DNA from 3 places in the Aeribacillus sp. FSL K6-1121 genome. Region 3 is predicted to be linked to each of the others. Evidence: riboswitches for the same ligand, from Rfam matches in the RefSeq annotation. Region 3 holds a riboswitch; each other region holds the start of a gene.
The links. Region 3 has a riboswitch for cobalamin ahead of NSQ61_RS00415 (ribonucleoside-diphosphate reductase subunit alpha). Riboswitches for the same ligand answer to the same signal wherever they lie in the genome.
Positions count from the first base shown of each region.

Region 1 (8,029 bases), 3.3 Mb from region 3:
TGACCGGTTGTTCCGTTTTGGACAGCAACTTTTTTGCCTTTCAGATCAAGCGCATTTTGAATATCACTGTCTTCAGGAACTAAAATCATAAGAGTTGATTCAAAATACGGAACAGAAAAATCGTATGTTTGCTTTCTGTCTTCAGTAATGGACACAGAGGAAGCTGCCAAGTCAGCTTGTTTTCTTTGAACTTCAGCAAACATTGGATCCCATCCGGTATGTTTAATGTCTACTTTGTAACCGGCCTCTTTAGCCACAGCGTTTATGAAATCAATATCAAAGCCGACAACTTTACCTTTGTCGATATATTCAAACGGAGCGTATGCTGCGTTTGTAACAACCTTTAACGTTTCTTTCTTCTCACTGCTTGCTCCTTTATCGTCTTCAGAACCTCCTGCACCGCATGCTGAAAGTATAAGCATTAGGCTTATAAAAACAGCAAGTGCAATTATTTTGCTAAAATATTTTTTCATAAGTACCTCCTTATAAATGAATCAAAGAATGAAATTCGTTTCGACATTCACTGGTCTATTATAAATGAAAGATGTATATTCTTTCAATAACATGCATATTGATTCGAAATTATTGTTTTATTTGAAATTATATCATAAAAAGTGTCATGTTAAAATGAACAATTGCAGGCGGATAAAGAGCAAATTTTTCATGAAGAAGACGAAAATTTGGATTGTAAATAAAAAGAGAGTATAATAATTGGCAGAAATTATCATAAAAAAGCAGGTACGGAACTTTTGGCATCAACCTGAAAATACAAATTCTTCTGTCTTATCGTTCGAATTTGTTGGGGAATTACGGCAGTTGTTGGAATAATTTCTAATCCATGATGCACTTTGCAGCTTGGACAAGGTGCTTTAGCTTTCTAGAAGGAGTGAGAAAATGAATAAAGAACAATTGATTTTGGCGCTAGAAAAGGTTCGCGCCCAAAATCCTCTCGTCCACAACATTACGAATGTCGTCGTCACCAACTTTACTGCAAACGGTTTGCTGGCGATCGGCGCTTCTCCGGTTATGGCGTATGCAAAGGAAGAGGTTGCGGATATGGCGAAAATATCCGGCGCGCTCGTTTTAAATATTGGCACATTATCTCCTGAAGTAATCGAAGCAATGATCATTGCAGGAAAATCAGCGAATGAACACGGGGTTCCAGTCATTTTAGATCCTGTCGGTGCGGGCGCCACCCCTTACCGGACGGAAGCTGTTCGGGAAATATTAAAGGAGGTTCGCATCTCAGTTATTCGCGGGAATGCACCTGAAATTGCCAATGTGATAGGTGAAAAGCTTGCAATGAAAGGGGTGGATGCGGCGGATTCAGCTGCTGATCCTGTTTCGCTGGCCAAAAAAGCGGCCGAAGAGCTGAATACAGTTGCAGTCATTACCGGAAAAGAAGACGTGGCAACGGATGGGAAGACAACGTATTTGATTCAAAACGGCCATCAAATTTTAACAAAAGTTACCGGAACAGGCTGTTTATTGACTTCCATTATCGGTGCTTTTTCAGCCGTTGAAAAGGACTTTCTTGCTGCTTCAGTAGCCAGCCTCGTCACTTATGGGGTCGCTGCAGAAATCGCATTTGATTTAACGGAAGAAAAAGGTCCTGGAAGCTTTCAAATCGAATTATTGAACCAGCTGGCAAAGGTGACGGGAGACGAGTTGCTGAAAAAAGGGTCTTTTATAAAAAAATAAAGCAAAGGTGATAAACATGGCGCGAGTGTCGGCAAATAAAATGCGGGAGCTGCTAAAGGTGTATTTTATTATGGGCAGTGTAAACTGCAAAAGGAAGCCTGCTGATGTGCTTGAAGAGGCGATTGCAGGCGGAATTACGCTTTTTCAATACCGTGAAAAAGGTGCGTGGGCTTTAACAGGCGAAGAAAAATGGCGGCTTGGAAAAGAGCTGCAGGCTATTTGCCAAAAACATCACATTCCATTTATTGTCAACGATGACGTTGATCTGGCTATTGAACTAGATGCAGACGGCGTTCATATCGGGCAAGAGGATGAACCGGCTGATCTTGTCCGGAAAAAAATCGGTGACAAAATTTTAGGCGTTTCTGCACATACAATTGAAGAGGCGCAAAAGGCGGTTGTCCAAGGCGCTGATTATATCGGTGTGGGGCCAATCTTTTCTACAAACACGAAAGAGGATGCAAAAAAGCCACAAGGTCCAAAATTGATTGAAAGCATGCGCAAACAAGGGATCGACATCCCTATTGTCGGAATTGGCGGGATCAACATCGCCAACGCCGGTCAGGTGATCGCTAGCGGAGCAGACGGCATCTCCGTCATTTCTGCCATTTGTCTAGCGGATGATGTTAAGGAAAGTGCAGCTCAACTGAAGAAAGCAACGATGTGAAACATTTTTTTCAATAAGATTTTGTGGATATAAAATATTTACATATAGGATCGGCTTTTGAAAGTCGGCGAAAGGGGATTTCTTTTATAAACGTAAAAAAGGAGCGGCAAGGCTCCTTTTTTAAATGAAAGTATAGAAACTGACATTTCTGCCGGTTTTATCGGGATTTGACTGCTGAGAGAATCGGGCCATACTTTTCTTAAATTTGTGCAGCAGTTATTTTTTCTCGATAGGTTTTCGCAGCTTCGACCATGACTTTTAAAGCACTAATCGTTTCATCCACTGATCTTGTTTTTAGTCCGCAGTCAGGGTTAACCCAAAACTGGCGCACGTCAAGCACTGCTAAGGCGCGGTCGATATTTTTTGCCATTTCTTCAACGGATGGAATTCGCGGGCTGTGAATGTCATATACGCCTAAGCCAATCTCTCTTTTATATTGATACGTTTCAAAAGCATGAACAAGCTCTCCATGGCTTCGGGAAGATTCAATAGAAATGACATCCGCATCAAGGTCATCAATTGCCTCCATGATATCCTCAAATTGCGAATAGCACATATGAGTATGGATTTGTGTTTCCGGACGAACAGAGCTGGTGGCGAGCTTGAAGGCTTCAGCAGCTCCTTCGATATATTCTTTTTGTTTTGATTGTTTCAGAGGCAATCCTTCACGTAATGCAGGCTCATCAACTTGAATCATGCCTATTCCATTTTTCTCTAAAGCTAGCACTTCTTCGCGAATGGCAAGGGCGAGCTGGCGAAGAACGCTTATACGGTCGATGTCATTGCGCACAAATGACCAGTTTAGGATCGTGACAGGTCCTGTCAGCATCCCTTTAACAGGCTTGCTTGTCAGTGATTGTGCATATACGCTTTCTTTTACGGTCATCGGCTGATCAAATGCTACATCTCCGTAAATAATCGGCGGTCTCACGCATCGTGACCCGTATGATTGCACCCAGCCGTTATTCGTAACAGCAATTCCATTTAATTTTTCCCCGAAAAATTCGACCATATCGGTCCGTTCAAATTCCCCATGGACGAATACGTCTAAACCGAGCTGCTCTTGAATGTCAATCCATTTTTTTATTTCATTATTGATGACCGATTCATACTGCTCGTTTGAATATTCGCCTTTCCGCCATTTTAAGCGGATTTGCCGGATTTCTTTCGTCTGCGGAAAGCTTCCGATCGTAGTAGTTGGTAAAATCGGCAGATTCCATCTTTTTTTATGCAGTTTTTGCCGTTCGGTATAATCCAAGCGTTTCGTTGGATATGCTCCGATATTTTTGGCGGCCTCTTGAACCTTCTCATTTGTCCGAAAGGAAGAATGGATAAAATCCGTATAAGAGCGGTCATATTGTTTTAAATCATCGATCGTTCTTTTCCCTTTTGCATATTGAGCGAGTTCATTTACTTCATCCAATTTTTCATCAGCAAAGGAAAGAGCATTTTTCAATATGGACGGCAAGCTCTGTTCGTTTTGAACTGTAACAGGTACATGAAGCAAGCTGCATGAAGGCTGAATGATCAATCTATCAATATCTACATATTGCGCAAGATCATCGATTTCCTTAGCTTTCGATACTAAGGATGCTTTCCAAATGTTGCGGCCGTCGATCAAACCAGCTGCGAGAATTTTGTCTTTCGGAAAGCCGAGCGTTTTGATGTTCGACAGATTGACGCCATGATCATGTACAAAGTCCAGGCCAATTGCAGCGACAGGAAGAGACACAATTTCTTGATAATGGGTTATACTTTCAAAGTATGTTTGCAAAATGATATTTAACGAAGGAAGCGCTTTGTGGAAAGCATCGTATACCTCTTTAAACAAAGGAATCGATGAATCATCTAGCTCCTGTACAAGAATCGGCTCATCAATTTGCACCCATTTCGCACCGGCCTGAGCAAGTTCCGTCAACAATTGGACGTAAACAGGAATTAAAGCAGACAAATGTTTATGAAAATCGTGTTGATCGTATTGTTTTGCCAGCTTTAAAAAAGTAATTGGACCTAGCAAAACCGGTTTTGCTTCAATATTCAGCTCGTTTTTCGCTTCCTGAAAAAGTTCAAGCAGACGGTTCTTTACTAACGCCGGCGTTTTATTTTCAAGCTCCGGAACAATATAATGGTAGTTTGTGTTGAACCATTTGGTCATTTCCATTGCTTCTGCTTCATCAGAGCCTCTAGCCATTGCAAAATATGTTTTTAATGAAGTCGGCTCCATATGCTGGAATCTAGAAGGAATATACCCAAACATAAAAGCAGTATCGAGGACATGGTCATATAATGAAAAATCTCCGACAGGAATCAGGTCTATTCCTTTTTCCTTCTGTTTTTTCAGATTGAGAAGACGTATATCTTTTAATGTTTCCTCCAAGCTGCTTTCTGAAATGTTTCCGTTCCAAAATGATTCCAGCGCTCTTTTCCATTCTCTTCTTTCACCAATTCTTGGATAGCCAAGATTTGAACTAATTAATGTCAATAATGACACCCCCATTTGATTTGTATCTCAACACATAATAAAAACCCTCTTTTTACGCGTGAAAGAGGGAATTGTGGACTCTAACTCGTGTTGAGATACATGAAGGGCTTAAATCTCAACATGGCTTCATCACTCCTCCCTATGACGCGTAGGTGGCAGTGCATACAACAGGCAGGTCTCCTGACTTAGGATCATCGCTTTCGATCCTCCTTCCCATTTCAAAAATTGAAACAGTGGATGATGGCCAAAAGCTCCCCATCACAGTGGCGCGACCGTGTTGGAATTTCACCAATCTTCCCTTTTAAGCGCATATTGCCGACGCAATATGACGCACCTGCTGCTTGGAACACTATATGAAACTATAATTATCAGAATAGATGATTTTTTTTGTTTTTTCAATCCCTATTTTTTAGGTTCAGAAAAGTGCTGCCCTATTTTGGGAAATCAATGGACAGAAGCAGAAATTCGCATACAAATTGCGAAATGTTTATAGGGTCGTTTTTAAAATTTAATTTTTCTAATAACGTAAATTTGAAAAATTTTGTTGTTTACAATACAGGAGCGTTGTAGTGAATAGTTTGAGATACGATGGTAAAATTAGGTGCTTGGAGCCTTCACTGAAAAAGGAGCTGTAAAAAACGTATTTTTCAATACGAATCATTTGAAAGAGAAGCATTTTCATGTTAATACTTGGATTGGAAGAAGTGTGATTTTTCAAAAAATAAGTGAGACCATAGAAAGGATGATTATGTTGAACGACATTATCAAAACCATTTTAAATCACCGTTCCGTTCGTCATTTTGAGGATCGGCCTTTGACAGATGAGCAAATCCGATTAATTGTCGAATGCGCCCAAGCCGCTTCAACTTCAAGTTACATGCAAGCCTATTCCATTATCGGGGTGAAAAATATACAAACGAAAAAAAAGCTCGCTGAACAGGCAGGAAACCAAGCTTACGTAGAGAAGAGCGGACATTTATTTATTTTTTGCGCTGATTTGCACCGTCATGAAGTCATTGGTGAAATGGAAGGCAAAAATGTAGAAGATTCATTGAGGAGCACTGAAAAATTTATGGTAGCTCTCATTGATGCTGCACTGGCCGCTCAAAATGCTGCGTTGGCGGCTGAGTCAATGGGACTCGGCATTTGCTACATCGGAGGCATCCGCAATAATTTAGAAGAAGTATCGAAGCTGTTGAAAATTCCAAACAAGGTTATTCCTCTTTTTGCATTAACTGTCGGCTACCCTGCAAAAGAAACGGCGAAAAAACCAAGAATACCTTTTGAGCATATTTATCATGAGGAAGAATATAAGCAAGATCAAGAAGCATATGTGCGCGAGCTTGAACAATATAATGAAATAGTATCCAATTATTATGATCAGCGAACAAACGGGATTCGCAAAGATACTTGGACTGGTCAAATGGCTCGCATGCTTTCGAATCCGACAAGAATGTACATGAAGCAATTTGTTGAGAAAAAAGGATTGAATTTAAACTAAAGCTTCAGCTCCTATCTCGATTTTATGAAGATAGGAGCTTTATTTTTGAACAGAAAATTGTATGTAAGTCATTTATCCGAACTCTTCCTTTCAGCGTGAATTTGTTTATTTTTCCCCTGACTCGGCTGCTAACTCATTCTGCTTATTTCCTCACTTGGCAACTTGGCAAATTTAGAATGATACATCGGTTCAAGAAATCAGATGAAAACGTCATTTTTCAGCTTCTTCACGTATATCCCTCGAATACATTCCCATCAGCTTTTATTTGGAAAATATAGAGGAGATTCCCTGAAAAAACGGAATTTCTCTATATTGTGTCAGATTCGTGGCAAAAATTTTACAAAAAATTTATCGTTTCTTGACTGTTTTTTGAATTAAAGTTTATTTCGATAAAAATGTGATAAAGTTCATTTACAACTCAATTAATTTTTGAATCGATTAAGTCGGTTTTTTATGAAAATTTAAAACATTTCTGATTTGAGAGGGATCGAAAATGCCGGCACAACAACAAAAATGGTTGAACTTGTTTATGAAGGTTTTACCACTGTCATTGCTTTTTTTGTTGACAGGTTGCAGTGAACGCTTTGTTTTATTAAATCCGAAAGGACCTGTTGCAGAGGTTCAAAAGGATTTAATCCTTTGGTCAATTTGGTTTATGCTGTTTATTATTGTTGTCATCTTTGTGCTGTTTGCCGTTATTTTATGGAAATACAGGGAGAGACCGGAAAATCTTGATTATGAGCCTCCTGACCAGCACGGAAATACACTTCTGGAAATCATTTGGACAGCTATTCCTGTGTTGATTGTCATTGCATTGGCGATACCAACGGTTAAGGCGACTTTTGAGCTTGAAAAACCGCCGAAGGAATCTAGAGGAGTTGAACCAATTGTAATTCATGCGACAGCAGCCGATTGGAAATGGATTTTCAGCTATCCGGAGGAAAATATTGAAACAGTCAATTATGTCAACATTCCAAAAGATGTTCCAGTTGAATTTAAATTGACAGCTGTCGGCGGGATGAGCGCTTTATGGATTCCAGAGTTGGGCGGACAAAAATATAATATGGCTGGAATGGGAATGACTCTTTATTTGCAGGCTGATCATGTCGGTACGTTTAAAGGGCGGAATTCAAATTTTACAGGAGAAGGATTTGCCCATCAAACATTTGATGTGAACGCAATGGAAAAAGAAGATTTTTATAAATGGGTGAAAGAAACACAAGCATCAGCTCCATTGCTGACGAAAAAACAATTTAACGAAATCATCCAAGTCGGAGTTTTAAAAGATAAATTGACTTTTTCTGGAACACACTTGGCGTGGGTTGATTTTGCGAAACCAGGTGAGCATTTAGACAATATCCCTGCAAAAGAAAAGCACGGTACCATAAAATTGGAGGAAGTTGAATCTGATCATCATGATAATCGTGAACATGAAAGCCATCAGCACGAAGGACATTAATCGGAAGGAAGGAGGAACGTGCTGTGAAATGGGATGAATTTTTCGTTACCGGCGAACCCCTTATATATATGGCGGATGCAGCCATTGTATTAACAATTATTGGTATCGTTTTTGTATTAACCTATTTTAAAAAATGGAAATGGCTGTGGAAAGAGTGGCTAACGACTGTTGACCATAAAAAAATAGGGATTATGTATATTATTTCCGCCGTATTAATGC
Region 1 covers NZ_JBBOPS010000001.1:3,380,282-3,388,310, forward strand. Annotated here, with positions in the region: gene NSQ61_RS16515 (basic amino acid ABC transporter substrate-binding protein) at 1-473, opposite strand, end outside; gene thiM (hydroxyethylthiazole kinase) at 895-1,701, shown strand; gene thiE (thiamine phosphate synthase) at 1,718-2,368, shown strand; gene metE (5-methyltetrahydropteroyltriglutamate--homocysteine S-methyltransferase) at 2,568-4,865, opposite strand; cobalamin riboswitch at 5,004-5,203, opposite strand; gene nfsA (oxygen-insensitive NADPH nitroreductase) at 5,602-6,351, shown strand; gene qoxA (cytochrome aa3 quinol oxidase subunit II) at 6,845-7,810, shown strand; gene qoxB (cytochrome aa3 quinol oxidase subunit I) at 7,834-8,029, shown strand, end outside.
Region 1: linked by a shared signal. The riboswitch ahead of metE (5-methyltetrahydropteroyltriglutamate--homocysteine S-methyltransferase) and the one ahead of NSQ61_RS00415 (ribonucleoside-diphosphate reductase subunit alpha) in region 3 are both predicted to bind cobalamin.

Region 2 (8,029 bases), 1.7 Mb from region 3:
ACTGAACCCCGCATTAAAACAATATTTGATGTCGATGCACTAGGAAAGACAAACGTTGACGGAAATTTGGGCTGCGGGTACAGCTGCAGGTGTCAGCGTACATACGATCATCACTGCCGGCGACGGCGCCAAAGTTGCGATCAATGTTATTAGTGAGCTGAACGGCGAGCGTTACGTCGACCATGATGTTTTGAAAAAATGAATAAAAAGGAATGAGGACAAGGCATCAAGCGACTATGTCCTTTTTTATTTCATTGCAAAAGCGAACTTACCTACCAAAGCGATTCTTCTTTCTCAACAAAAGAACAAACAAATGGATACAACAGCCAACCAGCGAAGAAAGCAGCAAAAATAAGGAAATTGTGTACTGAAAAGGGAGCCCGAATGCTTGCAGCAAAAGCGGAGGCGGCACAATTGCCAAATTGATGAAACCTGTTTTTTGCCTCGATTTTCTTGAAAAATAGAGCTTTCTGCTGCATGATGGACAGAAGACGGATTGTCGAAAAGATAATAAAGCTTTATGGATCTTGCCAAATGGAATCGTTTTCCGGCAAAAACAACATGTAGTGATCGGTAATCACATTTTTGCCAAATAAAAGAAAGCCGCCGCAAATGGCGGCTTTTGTCATTCCAAATCACTAAATGAAAGTTACGGATGAGTGAAATTGCATAGCAATTGGAGGACTTGAGGCGTTTACAAATGTTTGCATTTTCTTTTTCTGAGGCACCTTTTGGTATGGAGCAGATCACCTTGCTTGTCCATCGACAAAATAAATCGAATTTTGGCTTACAATGACATGATAATCATGAATTCATTAAACAGCCAACAAAACATGCAAAAACGATTGCCTTTACGATTCGAAATATTGCCATGGACATTTCACAACCAAAACAAGTATCAAATCACTTTCCAAAGGAAAATATATAACTGGGAGGTGACAAACATGGCGCAGGACGTTTTGTGTGAGGTAAATAACTGCAAATATTGGGCGGAAGGGAATAAATGTGCAGCTGATGCCATTTATGTCGTAAGTCATTCAGGAAAAACGGCAAAAAATCAAAAGGAAACTGATTGCAAGACGTTTGAACCAGAAGCATTTTAATAAAATAGAGAGCCGGAAGTTGGCTCTCTTTGTATTTTTGATAATCTTTTCATTTTTATACAACATCTTTTTGGAATTCAGATTATATTTGTTTGCTTATGGCTGATTGAGCAGCGTTCAATTGTTGAATTGCAAACTGCAAAATGGATAGGTAAATGGATAAAATCATTTCTCCGTAACGGCTGCCGGGAACGGCCCACTTCCCATTTAAATCTTTCCAGGTCGGGGCAGAACCTCGTTCCACATAAATAAATCTGGGATCGACGAGGGGGAACCCGGCTGGAAGAGGCTTCGTTGTGGCGTATGCATATAAATGTTGAAGATGGGCAAGAACGCCTTCTCTCGGAGTGGAAAAGCTTGCTCCTGTAACATTTGGACCGGTAGCTCCGATTCCGGCAAAATTGTTTTGATTGCGATTGACTACTCCCGTAAAACGGAAATAGTTCGTTTCATGAATTGCTTGTGCAAATGCGATGTCGCCGCGAATTCCGTAGGATTTGCTTAATTGTTCATACAAATCGCCCAGCTGAGGTGCGCTAGGATTTGTTTTTTCTACATATAAATCCAAGATTGTTCCCGATACGAGCGTTTCCCCTAAAATAGGGATATCCCTTGAATCGGGAGAAGGGGTTTTCGGTTGAGGTGTTGATGAACGGGATGAATCTGTCTTTTGGCCTGATTGTGCCGTTCCTTGTTCTGCAGGGGTTAATATAAATGCATCCTTGTATCCTAATTGAACAAGCCTTGCCAACTGGTCTTTTGCATTTTGCAAATTTTTAAATGCTCCTGTTTGAACGCGGAAATAACTTGCTCCGTCCACCATCGCAGCGGAAAGGAAACTATCAACATTTTTTCCTTTCAGTTCATTTATCAGCTTTTCTGCATTTTCTCGGTTTTTAAAGGAACCGGCAATGACTTTGTACATCCTGCTGCCTGCAGCGGGCGATGGCTGCGGAGTTGGGGTGGTGCGTGTCGACTTTCTGGGCAAATTAAGCGCTTTTCCGATTCCATCGGCTAAGCTTGCTGCATAGTCGCTCATAAAGTCAGACGATGTTAAAAGTTTGATGTCATTCGAATGGTCAATAAACAATGTTTCCAAAAGAACCGCAGGCATTTTTGTTTCTCTTAATACGTGAAAATTGGCGCTTTTTTTGCCCCGATCCTTTACGCTATATTTCGGACCGATGACGCTCATAATTTGATCATGGATGACGGACCGGTATTGGATCGTTCTTGGAGAGGCCCCTCCGTTATAAACATAGCTTTCAAAACCTGTTCCTCCGCCGGCATTAATATGAATGGAACAGAAAAAATCAACATTCTCTCGATTAGCCATGGATGATCTTTCTGACAAACCGACTGTTCGATCGTCTGTGCGCGTCATGAGCACGTTGACTTGGTAATGTTCAAGTAAATGTTGTCTTGCCAAGAGGGCAATAGTCAACGTAAAATCTTCTTCCTCATAATTTCTATAGGTTGCGCCGGGATCGCTTCCTCCGTGGCCAGGGTCTAAAAGAACGGTTGTCACTGCAATATCCTCCTTCGTTTTCAAACATCCAATTCGCTTGTCTGCAAATATTTTATTCAAGTAATGGAAAGGAAGTTCAAAAAAATTTTATTTTTAGCGAAAACTGTATCGAAATCCAAAACATTTAGGTCAATTTGTCGATTTTTTGCATTTTCTTCCTACCAGAATTCAATCAAATCATGTATAATACATTTCGTCATAACATTATACCAAAAAGCAAACAGGTGCCGGCACATAGCTGCCAGCTTAAAAGGGAAGTTTGGTGAAAATCCAACGCGGTCCCGCCACTGTGAATGGGAGCAACCTGGGAAAACCACTGTTTCAACGGGAAGGTCCAGGAAGCGATGACCATGAGCCAGGAGACCTGCCTGTTTGAGCACACCTAAAACCCTACGCGGATAGGGAGGTGTTTGAAAACAATACATATGTACGTTTTCAGACATCTTCTTATCGAATTCAAGAAGATGTTTTTTATTGGAGGAGGAAAATGATGAAAAAACTATCTGCACTATTTTTAGCCTTATTACTTCTATTTGGAATTGCGGCTGGATGCGGCCAACAAAATACATCAGAGCCGTCTGAAAACAAAAGCAATCAAAAGACGGAAGAGACGGCTTCACAATTTCCGGTGAAGGTCAAGGACGGTTTAGGAAATGAGGTGACGGTAAACGAAAAACCGGAGCGGATTGTTTCGCTAATTCCAAGCAATACTGAAATTGCCTATGCTTTAGGGTTGGGTGAACAAATTGTCGGTGTAAGTGATAATGACAACTATCCGGAAGATGTTCAAAACAAAGAAAAGGTTGGCGGGATGGAATTTAATGTTGAAAAAATTATTTCTTTAAAACCGGATCTTGTTTTAGCGCATGCTTCCAGCGCCCATAACTCGCAGGAAGGGCTGAAGCAGCTGAAAGATGCGGGAATAAATGTTTTTGTAGTCGAAGATGCCCAATCATTTGATAAAGTGTATGACTCCATCCAGACAATCGGCAAAATTACAGGGACAAGTGACAAAGCCGAAGATATTGTGGCTGAGATGAAAACGAAACTGGCGGATATTCAAGAAAAAGGAAAAACGATTCCGGATGATCAAAAAGTGTCTGTTTTTGTCGAAGTGAATCCCGCACCACAAATCTATACGACTGGAAAAGGAACGTTTATGGATGAAATGCTAACGATCATTGGAGCAAAAAATGCAGCGGGCGATCAAGAAGGCTGGCCGCAAATGACGGAAGAAGCCGTTGTAAAACTGAACCCAGACGTCATTGTGACGACATACGGCTATTACGTCGATAAAGCTGTTGACCAGGTGTTGGCACGCAAAGGATGGGAAAATGTATCAGCGGTGAAAAATAAACGGGTTTACGATGTGCATTCCGACTTGGTGAGCCGCCCAGGCCCAAGATTGGTTGAAGGAGTAGAAGAACTTGCGAAAGCAATTTATCCGGATGTCTACAAAAAATAAACATGTGGTCGCCTATACGGCGACCGCTTGTTTTCTTATTTTTTCCGTCTTTTTAGGAATTTCTATCGGAACGTTTCACATCACGTTTAAGGATATTTTCCAAATAATTTTCAATCAACTGTTTCATACTGGTTTGGCGCCGGACATTGATGAAAGCATGAAAAGCATTGTGCTTGATATTCGACTTCCTCGTGTCGTTTTAGCCGGACTTGTCGGAGCCTCGCTTGCAATGGCGGGGGCTTGTTATCAAGGGCTTTTGCAAAACCCTTTGGCAGATCCTTATACGCTCGGTGTTTCATCAGGTTCTTCTTTAGGTGCTGTACTTGTTCTTTTTTTCGGCATTCAAATTCCTTTTTTCGGCTCATTCACTTTGCCGGTTGTCAGCATTTTTACGGGTTTTTTAACGATTTTGGCTGTGATTTTGTTCGCCAATTTCATTGAAAAAACGATGAGGATTGAAACCATTGTGCTGACCGGAATTATTTTAAGTTCCTTTTTAAGTGCTTTCATTTCGTTGATGATTGCCCTGACAGGAGAAGAATTGCGACAAATTGTCAACTGGCTGTTAGGAAGCGTTGCGATGCGCGGCTGGGGATACGTTTTGATGCTTTTGCCGTTTTTTTTAATCGGGTCCATTTTGATTTTTGTAAACGGAACAGAATTAAACGCTCTGTCCTTTGGCGAAGAAAAGGCGAAGCAGCTTGGGGTCCATGTAAAAAGGAGAAAGCTGTTTATTTTAGCATCATCCTCTTGTTTAGCCGGTGCGGCCGTTGCCATCAGCGGAACGATTGGGTTTGTCGGTCTTGTCATCCCGCATGTAAACAGGCTGCTTTGGGGAAGTGATTATCGCCATCTTCTCCCTCTGTCCGCCATTTTTGGCGCCGCTTTTTTAATTTTGGCGGATCTCGTTTCAAGAACGATCGTGTCGCCGACAGAACTTCCGATCGGTGTGATCACGGCTTTAATCGGCGCTCCCAGCTTTGCCTTTATTTTAATGAAACAAAGAATGGAAAGAAGAGGGTAACATGCTGCAAGTCAAGAACATTTCGGGAGGCTATCAAGAGCGAAAGATTATCGAAAACCTTTCCTTCTCAGTAAAAAAAGGGGAAATATTTGGCATTTTGGGGCCAAACGGGAGTGGAAAGACGACACTATTAAAAATGATCAGCGGGATTCTTCCGGTTAAAAGCGGCACGATCGAGCTTGCCGGCAAACCTCTTTCTGCTTATTCTCCGAAAAAATTGGCGCAAAACATCGCTTCATTGCCGCAAATCCCAACGCAAATGTTTGATTATACCGTTTGGGAGACAGTGGCGCTCGGCCGTTATCCTTTTCAAACGGGTTTCTTCAAGCGGTTGACGGGAGAAGATGAACAAATCATCCAAAAGACCATGGAGCAGACGAATATTTCCCACTTAAAAAATAAAGCGATCAATGAATTAAGCGGCGGGGAAAAACAGAGGGTTTTTTTAGCGCAGGCTCTTGCACAAAACCCCGTTTTGCTTTTATTAGATGAACCCACGAACCATCTTGATATTTCCCATCAAAAAATCATGCTTGATCAGTTGAAAAATTGGACACAATCAAATGGATTAACGGTTGTCTCAATTTTTCATGATTTGAATTTAGCAAGCCTTTATTGTGACAAACTGCTGTTATTAAAAGATGGAAAAGCGGTTGCCGTTGATAATCCATCTGTCGTGATGAACGAAAAAACGATTGAACAGGTGTATGGTGTTTCGATTGTCAAACAATCACATCCGGAGCTTGCCCGCCCGCAAATGCTGCTTATACCCGAACAGAAACAGGAAGAAACATATAAAGTGACAAAAAGGGACATTGTTCAGACGAAGGAACTCATCTATTTAAAAGCGGCATCGCCGCTCAAAACCCTTTCATCTGCCATTATTGGCGGAGGATTTGGCTGGCACAGCACTTTTGTCAACCGTCATGTCGATAAAAGCTACAATTGTCAAGACAGCCGTTCGGAAATGGCCGATTTTCTGCAGAAAAACGGGTTTGATCAACATGCAACAGTCGCCATGATGACCGCGGCTTGTTTGGAAGATGGGGTAGTCAGCGAGCTTGAAGCAGAAGGAGTCTCCGTTGTCATTGTTGTGACAGCAGGACTTTCCAATGCAGTGGATGCAGCAAATAGTATAAAACGGAATGGCATAGCTTCAGGGACGATCAATACATGGATTTTGATAAACGGACGGTTATCTGATCAAGCATTTATTGAAAGTGTGATGACGGCAACAGAAGCCAAAACGAAGGCGCTGGCTGATGAAAAAGTGTTGGATCCTGTCTCCAATACGATTGCAACAGGCACTTCAACGGATAGCATATTAGTGGCTGCCACGCAAAAGGGCATTTTTCATCAGCACGCTGGCACGATCACAACACTTGGAAGATTGGTCGGCAGGGGGGTATATGAGAGTACAATTCAAGCGATTCAGCTAAATAAAAAAAGAAGGGGAAGGACATGACAGAACATGTAATTGCGATTATGCTGGCGTTTGTAATCGATCAAGTCATCGGGGATCCGAAAAATGCCCCCCATCCCGTCCGCTTGTTTGGCTGGTCTATTGCGTTTTGCGAACGGCGCCTCAACAAAGGGCGCTTTAAGAAAGAAAAAGGTATGGCGATGATCATGCTGGTCGGTTTATTTTTTATGCTGGCCGCTTTTTCAATTGTGTCATTTTTCTCTAGGCTTCACCCAGCAGCGGGCATTTTTGCGGAAGCGGTGATCATTTCTTTTATGATAGCGGAAAAAAGTTTGCGGGAAGCAGCTTTGGCAGTTTATGAACCGCTTTGCCAAAAAAATCTCGTTTCGGCAAGAGAAAAGCTGTCATGGATTGTCGGCCGCGATACGGCAGATTTGCCAGAATCGGAAATCGTTCGGGGAACGGTGGAAACGGTAGCGGAAAATACGAGCGATGGCATTACCGCACCGCTTTTTTGGGCGCTGTTCGGCGGAGCTCCTTTTGCGGTTTTGTACAGGGTCGTCAATACTGCGGATTCGATGGTAGGCTATCAAAACGAGAAGTTCGCTGAATTCGGGTTTGCTTCCGCCAAGCTGGACGATTTGTTGAATTACCTTCCGAGCCGTCTGACAGCTTTCATCATGGTACTTGTCAATCATCCGGCAAAAGGGATTCAAAAGCGGGAATGCTTTTCCATTCTGAAAAGGGATGCGCGCAAACACCCCAGCCCCAACAGCGGATTTCTTGAAAGCGCCATGGCTGCTTTGCTGGGTGTATCATTAGGGGGAATCAACCGTTATCAAGGGAAAATTTCTAATCGCCCTAAATTGGGAGACGGGGTTTATTCGCTAGAAGCAAAACATATTCACGATGCTATTGATATTATGAAGAAAACAGACAGGTTTTTCTTGCTATTTTTCATGATCGGAGGTGTATGCTTCGATGCTGCCATCACATGGAGCCAATCCATCTTATCTTTATAAATCATTGAACATCCGGATGCCGGAAAACATCATCGATTTCAGCGTCAACATCAATCCTTTCGGTCCGCCTGAATGCATCCGCAAAAACTGGGATCGCTTTTTTCCGTTTGTTGCCGATTATCCAGATCCTGATATGGCGGAATTGCGAGCGGTAATTGCCGGAAAGGAAAATGTTTCGCCTGAAAATATATTAATTGGAAACGGTGCCGCAGAACTTATTTTTATCATTGCAGCCGCCTTGCTGCAAAATGAAGACGTATTGATCGTGGAACCGGCATTTTCAGAATACCGAAAAGCATGCGAACCGTTCTCAAAGAGGATTTCATCCTATGTTTTAAAAGAGGAAGACAATTGGGAGTTGAACGTTGAGGAGCTAAAAACGGCTCTTTCCGGGAAAAAAGCGGTTTTCCTCTGCCACCCCAACAATCCGACAGGCAAAGTATTTAACCGGGAAACATTATTGG
Region 2 covers NZ_JBBOPS010000001.1:1,822,334-1,830,362, reverse strand. Annotated here, with positions in the region: partial or broken gene NSQ61_RS08935 (FAD-dependent oxidoreductase) at 1-202, shown strand, start outside; gene NSQ61_RS08930 (DUF1540 domain-containing protein) at 945-1,103, shown strand; gene NSQ61_RS08925 (N-acetylmuramoyl-L-alanine amidase) at 1,186-2,631, opposite strand; cobalamin riboswitch at 2,837-3,017, shown strand; gene NSQ61_RS08920 (ABC transporter substrate-binding protein) at 3,122-4,096, shown strand; gene NSQ61_RS08915 (FecCD family ABC transporter permease) at 4,059-5,120, shown strand; gene NSQ61_RS08910 (adenosylcobinamide amidohydrolase) at 5,122-6,585, shown strand; gene cbiB (adenosylcobinamide-phosphate synthase CbiB) at 6,582-7,565, shown strand; gene cobD (threonine-phosphate decarboxylase CobD) at 7,525-8,029, shown strand, end outside.
Region 2: linked by a shared signal. The riboswitch ahead of NSQ61_RS08920 (ABC transporter substrate-binding protein) and the one ahead of NSQ61_RS00415 (ribonucleoside-diphosphate reductase subunit alpha) in region 3 are both predicted to bind cobalamin.

Region 3 (8,029 bases):
ACAATCGAGACGACATGATTAATTTTTTCAGAAGTTTGTTCAAGCGACTTTATTTTTAAAGCAATATCATCTGTCCGTTCTTTTATATTGACCATTAAACCGGAGTGAAAATTCAAGTCTTCTCTCCTTGAACTGACTTCTGCTTCGGTTGATGCCGCTGTTTCAAAACGATCAACTGCAATTAAGGCAAATTGTTTGGATCGTTCGTTAATTTTTTGTATAGCTGAATTGGCTGATTCAATAAGATCAGCAAGACGAATGGAGGTTTGGGCGATGTTTTCATGAAGCTCCTGTTTTTCCTTTTCGATTTTTTGCCGTCTTTTTAAATACTCTTCATTATATGCTTCCAACACAATTTGCTGTTCAAAGTTTAACATTTTTGCAATGGTGACCACCGCTTTATGATAATCTTCCTTCGATGGACACGCTTTCGCAACAACGGAAAAAATTGATTTCTGTAATTGCTGGAATGAACTCATGTACCAAATCGTATCTAATCCAATGCGGACGTGGGCTACAGCAATCCGCTTCATTCTTGTTATATCTTCATCTGTCAAGGATCCGCTAAACATAAGCAGCACATGTTTTTTCAATCTTTCCTTCTGCTTTTCGATCGAGCTGTATTTATTAATTATGTCAATCAAAAATTGTTCTTGATGGAGAGCATCATAAAATGCATCGATAATAAACTTTATGTTTTCTTCAATCGCATCTTTTAATATAAGAGTACAAATAAGATCATCCTTTGTCAGGCCAACCATCGCTAATTGTCTTTGATATTTTTCATCAGTCACTTCAAGTTTTACTTGTTGAAGATCTACTTGTTTTTCAAAAAGTGATGGAACTTGTTTTCTTTTTTTAAACATTGGTTGATTTCCCCTTCAAAATTCATTATTAGTGTCCATTGTATATATCGGCAATTAAAAATAGATGATCAACAATTTTTTCAATTAATTTTTAAAATTTATTCAAATTCGTTACATTCAATATTCGAAAATGAAATATTTTCTATAAAACTAAAGATTACTGTTGACGAAAAACATGTTTAAAGGCGATTATAAATAGTAAAAATCTGAAAGAGCTCTATTCCGAAATAACTTTGGATACACCGGACATTGAAAACAATAATTGGAATTTTGCTTGGTGAATATTTCTCGGTTACAACACAAATAATATTTTCTGTAAAAAAATCAAAGGAGGAACAATCATATGGCTCTCATTCCTTACGATCCTTTTTCTGAGATCAACCAATTTAGACGAAACATGAATCGCGTTTTTTCTGAAGGCTTCCCGCATTTTTTTGAAAACTTTGAGACTATGAATACCCCCCGGCTTGATATTCATGAAACTGCTAATGAAGTAATTGTTACGTGTGATTTGCCCGGCCTTGAAAAAAAGGAAGACGTTGACATTCATCTTGATCGCAACGTTCTTACGATCAGTGGCACAATTCAAAGAAGCAAAGAAGTAAAGGAAGAAGAAATGCATAGACGCGAACGGTTTATCGGGCGGTTTCACCGTGCTGTTGCATTGCCGGCAAATGTAAAAGAAGAAGAAGTGAGCGCGACATATAAAAATGGCGTTCTGGAAATCCGTATTCCAAAACAAACCGAAAACAACAAAAAGAAAATTGATATTCAGTTTCATTAATTGTTTCGTGAGGTTGCAAAATTTCAATCAGCCTCACTTTTTTATTGCAATTTTCGCCAAGTACGATTATGATGAATATATAACATCAAAAATCTATATATTGTGTAATCAAAAACAATTAAATACTATATATTGAAAACCTAACGACAAAGGTGCTGTTTTCAGCTTAAAAGGGAATCCGGTGAGAATCCGGAACTGTCCCCGCAACTGTGAGTGCTACGAAATGAATAATCCACTGTACGTTTCGTATGGGAAGGATTCAAAGTAGGATGAAGCACGAGTCAGGAGACCTGCCTTTGTCCGAACGTTTCTAATTCTTCGGGGGTTGGGAAGATGAAACGATGGTTTGAATGGAGTAGTTTCGCCTTGTAAACTGCCTCCTTTTTAATCATCGTTTGATCCGCTCAGCTTCCTGAGCGATTTTTTATTTTGATAAGGAGGATGTTTGATGAATATTACGAAAGCATTAAATCTATACGAGGTTTTTCAAAATCATTTTAACAGGAGCGATTTGGAGCTTTATCTAAGGCAGCTTGAAGAAAAGTTTCCGTCCCTTTCCTTTCATGAATACAGCGAAAGAGTGCTGACAACCTTACAATACCAGCAGATTGATGATCTTGAAAAATTTACAAACCTGCTGATTATTGAAGCTTTAGCAAACATTTCGGAAAGTGAGCCGGATTGGACTTTTTTAGCTGCACACGTATTTCTTGAAAAAATTTACCATGAAGCGAGCCAAAACAGAAATTACAACCAACCGGGCTACGGCGATTTTTATTTGTTAATCGAAACATTAACCGATCTTGGAATCTACAGCCCTCTTTTGCTAGAGCATTATTCAAAAGAGGAAATTATGGAGCTGGGAAATGCCATTGATCCTGAGAAGGACAAGCTGTTTACATACATCGGATTAAGGACCCTTTACGACCGGTATTTAGCTAAAGATTTTCATAAACGAACATTTGAGCTTCCACAGGAACGTTTTATGATCATCGCTATGACGTTAATGATGAAAGAGCATCCATCCAAACGTTTGCATCTTGTAAAGGAAGCGTATTGGGCATTGAGCCATTTATATATGACGGTTGCAACACCGACATTGGCTAATGCAGGAAAATCAGTCGGTCAGCTTTCAAGCTGCTTTATTGATACGGTAGACGACAGCCTTCAAGGCATTTATGATTCGAACACTGATATTGCCAATGTTTCTAAAAGCGGCGGAGGCATTGGAGTTTATTTAGGGAAAATCAGAAGCCGCGGAAGCGATATCCGGGGGTTCAAAGGAGTTTCATCAGGTGTCATTCCTTGGATGAAGCAATTAAATAATACGGCGGTGAGCGTCGACCAGCTCGGCCAAAGAAAAGGAGCAATTGCCGTTTATTTGGATGTTTGGCATAAAGATATTTTCGCCTTCCTTGATGCAAAATTAAATAACGGAGATGAACGGCTGCGCACCCATGATTTATTTACAGGTGTATGCATTCCTGACCTATTTATGGAGCAAGTTGAAAAGCGCGGGGACTGGTATTTGTTCGATCCCCACGAAGTTCGCAAAGTCATGGGATTCAGTCTGGAAGATTATTATGATGAAGAAAAAGGTAACGGCAGCTTTCGGGAAAAATATTTTGAGTGCGTGAATCATCCTTCCTTATCTAAAGAAAAAGTGCCTGCGATTGAAATAATGAAACGGATTATGATCAGCCAGCTTGAAACGGGAACGCCTTTTATGTTTTATCGGGATGAAGTGAATCGAAAAAACGCAAACAAGCATGCCGGCATGATTTATTGCAGCAATTTATGCACAGAGATTGCGCAAAATCAAAGTGCTACTACTGTTGAAGAACAATATGTTGAAGATGGAAAAATTGTCATTGTGAAAAAGCCCGGCGATTTCGTCGTCTGCAACCTTTCTTCCATCAACTTGGCACGGGCTGTCCCAGACAACGTTCTGGAACGTTTAATCCCTATTCAAGTGCGGATGCTGGACAACGTTATCGATTTAAATAACATTCCGGTATTACAGGCGAAGCTTACAAATGAAAAATACCGTGCAATCGGTCTTGGAACGTTTGGCATGCATCATTTATTTGCACTAAAGGAAATTACATGGGAAAGCGACGAGGCAGTCCAATTTGTCGACCAATTATATGAAAAAATTGCGTATTTAACCATTCAGTCGAGTATGGAGCTCGCAAAAGAAAAAGGCGCATACCCTCTCTTTAAAGGCTCGGAGTGGGATACAGGGCGATATTTTGAAATCCGCGGTTATACGTCAAAAAAATGGCAGGAATTAAAGGAAAAAGTGCAGACTTTTGGGATTCGCAACAGCTATTTAATGGCGGTCGCACCGAACGCATCGACCTCCATTATAGCCGGAAGCACAGCAAGCATCGATCCAATTTTCCAAAAAGTTTATTCAGAGGAAAAGAAAGACTACAAAATTCCAGTTACCGTTCCCGACTTAAATGCAAAAACGACTTGGTATTATAAATCCGCTTATTTGATCGACCAAACATGGAGCATTAAACAAAATGCGGTGCGTCAAAAACATATTGACCAGTCCATTTCGTTCAACTTTTACGTTCTAAACACGATCAAAGCGAAAGAATTGCTGGAGCTTCATTTGACTGCTTGGAAATCCGGATTGAAAACAACGTATTATGTCCGTTCGACATCAAGCGACATTTATGAATGTGAATCATGTGCAAGTTAAGGAGGAATTAATATGGAGCAAACATTAACAAAACGAATTATTATGGATCCTGATGCACCAAACCGTTCAACAGCAATAGTGAACGGAAAATGTTCCAACGTGCTCAATTGGGATGATGTCGCCTACCCGTGGGCATATCCAAAATATAAACGGATGCTTGCAAACTTTTGGACACCTTTTGAAATTAATATGGCTCAAGATGTGAAGCAATTTCCTGAGCTTTCAGAAAGAGAACAGGACGCATTTTTAAAAATTATCGGCCTCTTAGCTTTATTAGACAGCATTCAAACCGATTATGCCGGAAAAGTTGCCGATTATATTACAGACTCGAGCATAAACGCCTTAATGATTTTGCTCGCCCAGCAGGAAGTGATTCATAACCATTCATATTCGTATATTCTCTCAAGCATCGTGCCTAAAAACGTACAGGATGAAGTATTTGAATATTGGCGGAACGAACCGGTTTTAAGGAAGCGAAATGAATTTGTCACCAACGGTTATAAAGCATTTGCAGAAAATCCGAATGTGGAGAATTTGTTGAAATCGATCGTCTTTGATGTCATACTGGAAGGTTTATTTTTCTATTCCGGTTTCGCATTCTTTTATAATTTAGCCAGAAACCAAAAGATGGTAGCCACTAGCACGATGATTAACTACATTAACCGTGATGAACAAATACACGTAGGTTTGTTTGAAAAAATTTTCAAAGCGGTGCTGAAGCAATATCCTGAATATGATACAGATGAACTGAAACAATTCGTTTCGAAAACATTTCTGAAAGCAGCCGAGCTGGAAATCGAATGGGCCGGTGTAATTATCGGCAATGACATTGAAGGCCTGCATTTAAAAGATGTGGAGAGCTATATTAAATTTTATGCGAATTTCCGTGCCAATCAGCTGGGATTCGAACGTCCTTTTGAAGGCTATCGGACAAATCCTTTGAAATGGATACGGGCTTACGAAGAAGTGGACTTAGGAAAATCAGACTTCTTTGAACAAAAATCGAGACAATATACAAAAGTCAACACAATTGATAACGGCTTTGATGAGCTGTAAAAATTTACGTTCTCATGATAACGGGCAGCAGAGACTGCCCGTTTTTTTATCTGCTGCCAAACCAAAAGGAATGCTATGAATGAATTTTTCGATAAGCAAATACTTTCTTTTAAAAGAGCTTATCTTTTTGGGAACCTAAGCATCCCATTTTTCCATGCCATGGTATAATATGTGCGGAGGGGATCTATGTTAAAATCAACCTTGATCATAATGTCAATTTTGTTAGTAACAATTCATTTCGCTATTCTATATTTTTGGATGTTTGATTGGCAAAAATTAGCTACAAAAACAGGCTTTATAAGTTGGTTTGCCTCGATTCTATTAGGCATCTTTGTATATTTTTCTTTTCAAACTTTCAGCAGATGCGACAAAGCTGCTGTCGTCATCAGAAACATATTGTTATGTTCAACTTTACTGACCATCTTTTTAGCTTGTATTGCGTTCATTATAGAAGCAATTACAAAGGCGATGCCCTAAAAAAAGAAATATAGTTTTCACGATATTGGCTAAAAAGAACTATGTTGTTTTCCACCATTGCGAGGTGAATATAATGATTTATTTATTAGTCGGTTTGGGCGGGATAGCAGGTGCCTGCCTTCGATACAGTGTCGGCCTATGGACTTCCAGCTTTTGGACCGGATCTTTCCCAGCAGCGACACTTTTAGCCAATTTGGCTGGAAGTTTTCTTTTAGGATGGTTGACTGAATATGTATTTAAAATAAAAGGATTTCCTCCCCATTTTGCCACAGCGATCGGTACTGGCTTAATCGGGTCATTCACAACATTTTCAACTTTTAGTTTTGAGAACATTCAATTGATGATTGCCGATAAATGGGAAACAGCCATTATGTATACATTGTCAAGCTTAATAGGCGGTTATTTATTTGTTTCATCTGGTTATCATCTTGGCCGAAAAATGCTTTCCCAGCACAACGCACGAACGGCCGGTCATGAATAGGAGTGAAGAGTAATGCTTTTCAACTTTATCGTTGTAGGAATCGGAGGTTTTTTAGGAGCTAATGCCCGCTTGATCGTCACCAATTGGATTAAAAAGAAAAGCAATATGAAGTTCCCTGTCGCGACATTTATTATCAATGTCAGCGGATCTTTCCTGCTCGGCCTTTTGATCGGCATGAATATTTCAGAAGCATATCTACTGTTATTTGGAACAGGATGTTTAGGAGCCTTTACCACCTTTTCTACGTTTCAGCTTGAAAATAAACAGCTGTTAACAGAAAAACAAAAAACAGTGTCCATTTGCTATTTTCTTTCAAGCTATGCGTTCGGTCTTTTGTTTGCCTTTCTCGGCTTCCAACTAGGCGCTATATTTTAAAAACTTATTTGAATCATATTGTCATGGTTTGATTTTTTCTTTATAATACAGATTGTCCAGCGGGATGTAGCTCAGCTTGGTAGAGCACCAGCATGGGGTGCTGGGGGTCGCAGGTTCGAATCCTGTCATCCCGACTCTGTAAACCTCCTAAATCATCATTTAAAACCAAAAACGCCGCTTGAGCTTTTTCAAGCGGCTTATATTTTGAATTACGTCTTTTTAATCCCTTTCCTCAGTTTAATTAATTTATATAAGTTAATCACAACCGTTTTGGTTACAGCATATGTTGGAACAGCCAAAATCATCCCCAAAATTCCCGCGATATTTCCTGCAACAAGCAACAAAATAATAATGGTCAACGGATGTGTATCAAGCCTCTTGCCGATAATAAACGGAGAAATCACATTCCCATCAATTTGCTGAACAATTGTCACGACAATAATCGCAAGAAGTGCTTTAAAAGGCGAATCAAGCAAGCCGACAATAACGGCTGGAGCAGCTCCAATAAACGGACCTAAATACGGAATAATATTGGTGATTGCCACAGTTATTCCAAGCAGCAAAGCATATGGCAGATCAATAATTAAGTATCCGATAAACGTAAAGAGCCCGACAAACATGGAAACAAGCATTTGTCCTTGAATATAGGTAGATAAGGTTTCGCCTGTTTCCTTTAAGATAATCATAACTTCATCGCGGAAATCGCTCGGAAAAAACTTTACGACCTGGTGCGGCAGCTTATGTCCGTCCTTGATCATATAAAATAAAATGAACGGCACCGTGACAATAATGAGTGTTATATTTGTGATAACGCTGAAAACGGACTGAACGCCATTCGTAATATTATTTGTAATTCTCGATGCATATTGCGTAATGGTGCTCTCAATTTTTTCAATGGAAAAATAATCTTGCGTCAATACCCATTGGAACCAGCTTGTTTGATAGAGGTTTTCAATGATTTCTCTCGTTTTTGTTATATAAAAAGGAATGTTTCGAATTAAATCATTAAACTGCTTAACAATCGTAGGCCCTACCAATCCGATGGCGATCGAAATTCCGCCGATAAACACGATATACAAAATCAAAATGGCCAGCACTCTTGGAATTTTTCGCTTTTCAAGAAAACCAATAATCGGAGCAAACAAAAAGTAAAGAAAACCGGAAATAATTATAGGAAAAAACAAAGTAGTTATAAAGATCACAATGGGCTCAAAAAGAAAAGATATTTTTGTGCTGAAATATAAGATCAAAATGATCAAAAGTATTTCTAACGTCCA
Region 3 covers NZ_JBBOPS010000001.1:81,701-89,729, reverse strand. Annotated here, with positions in the region: gene NSQ61_RS00425 (globin-coupled sensor protein) at 1-866, opposite strand, end outside; gene NSQ61_RS00420 (Hsp20/alpha crystallin family protein) at 1,210-1,650, shown strand; cobalamin riboswitch at 1,784-1,962, shown strand; gene NSQ61_RS00415 (ribonucleoside-diphosphate reductase subunit alpha) at 2,099-4,363, shown strand; gene NSQ61_RS00410 (ribonucleotide-diphosphate reductase subunit beta) at 4,376-5,419, shown strand; gene crcB (fluoride efflux transporter CrcB) at 5,970-6,377, shown strand; gene crcB (fluoride efflux transporter CrcB) at 6,390-6,752, shown strand; tRNA gene NSQ61_RS00395 (tRNA-Pro) at 6,813-6,886, shown strand; gene NSQ61_RS00390 (AI-2E family transporter) at 6,962-8,029, opposite strand, start outside.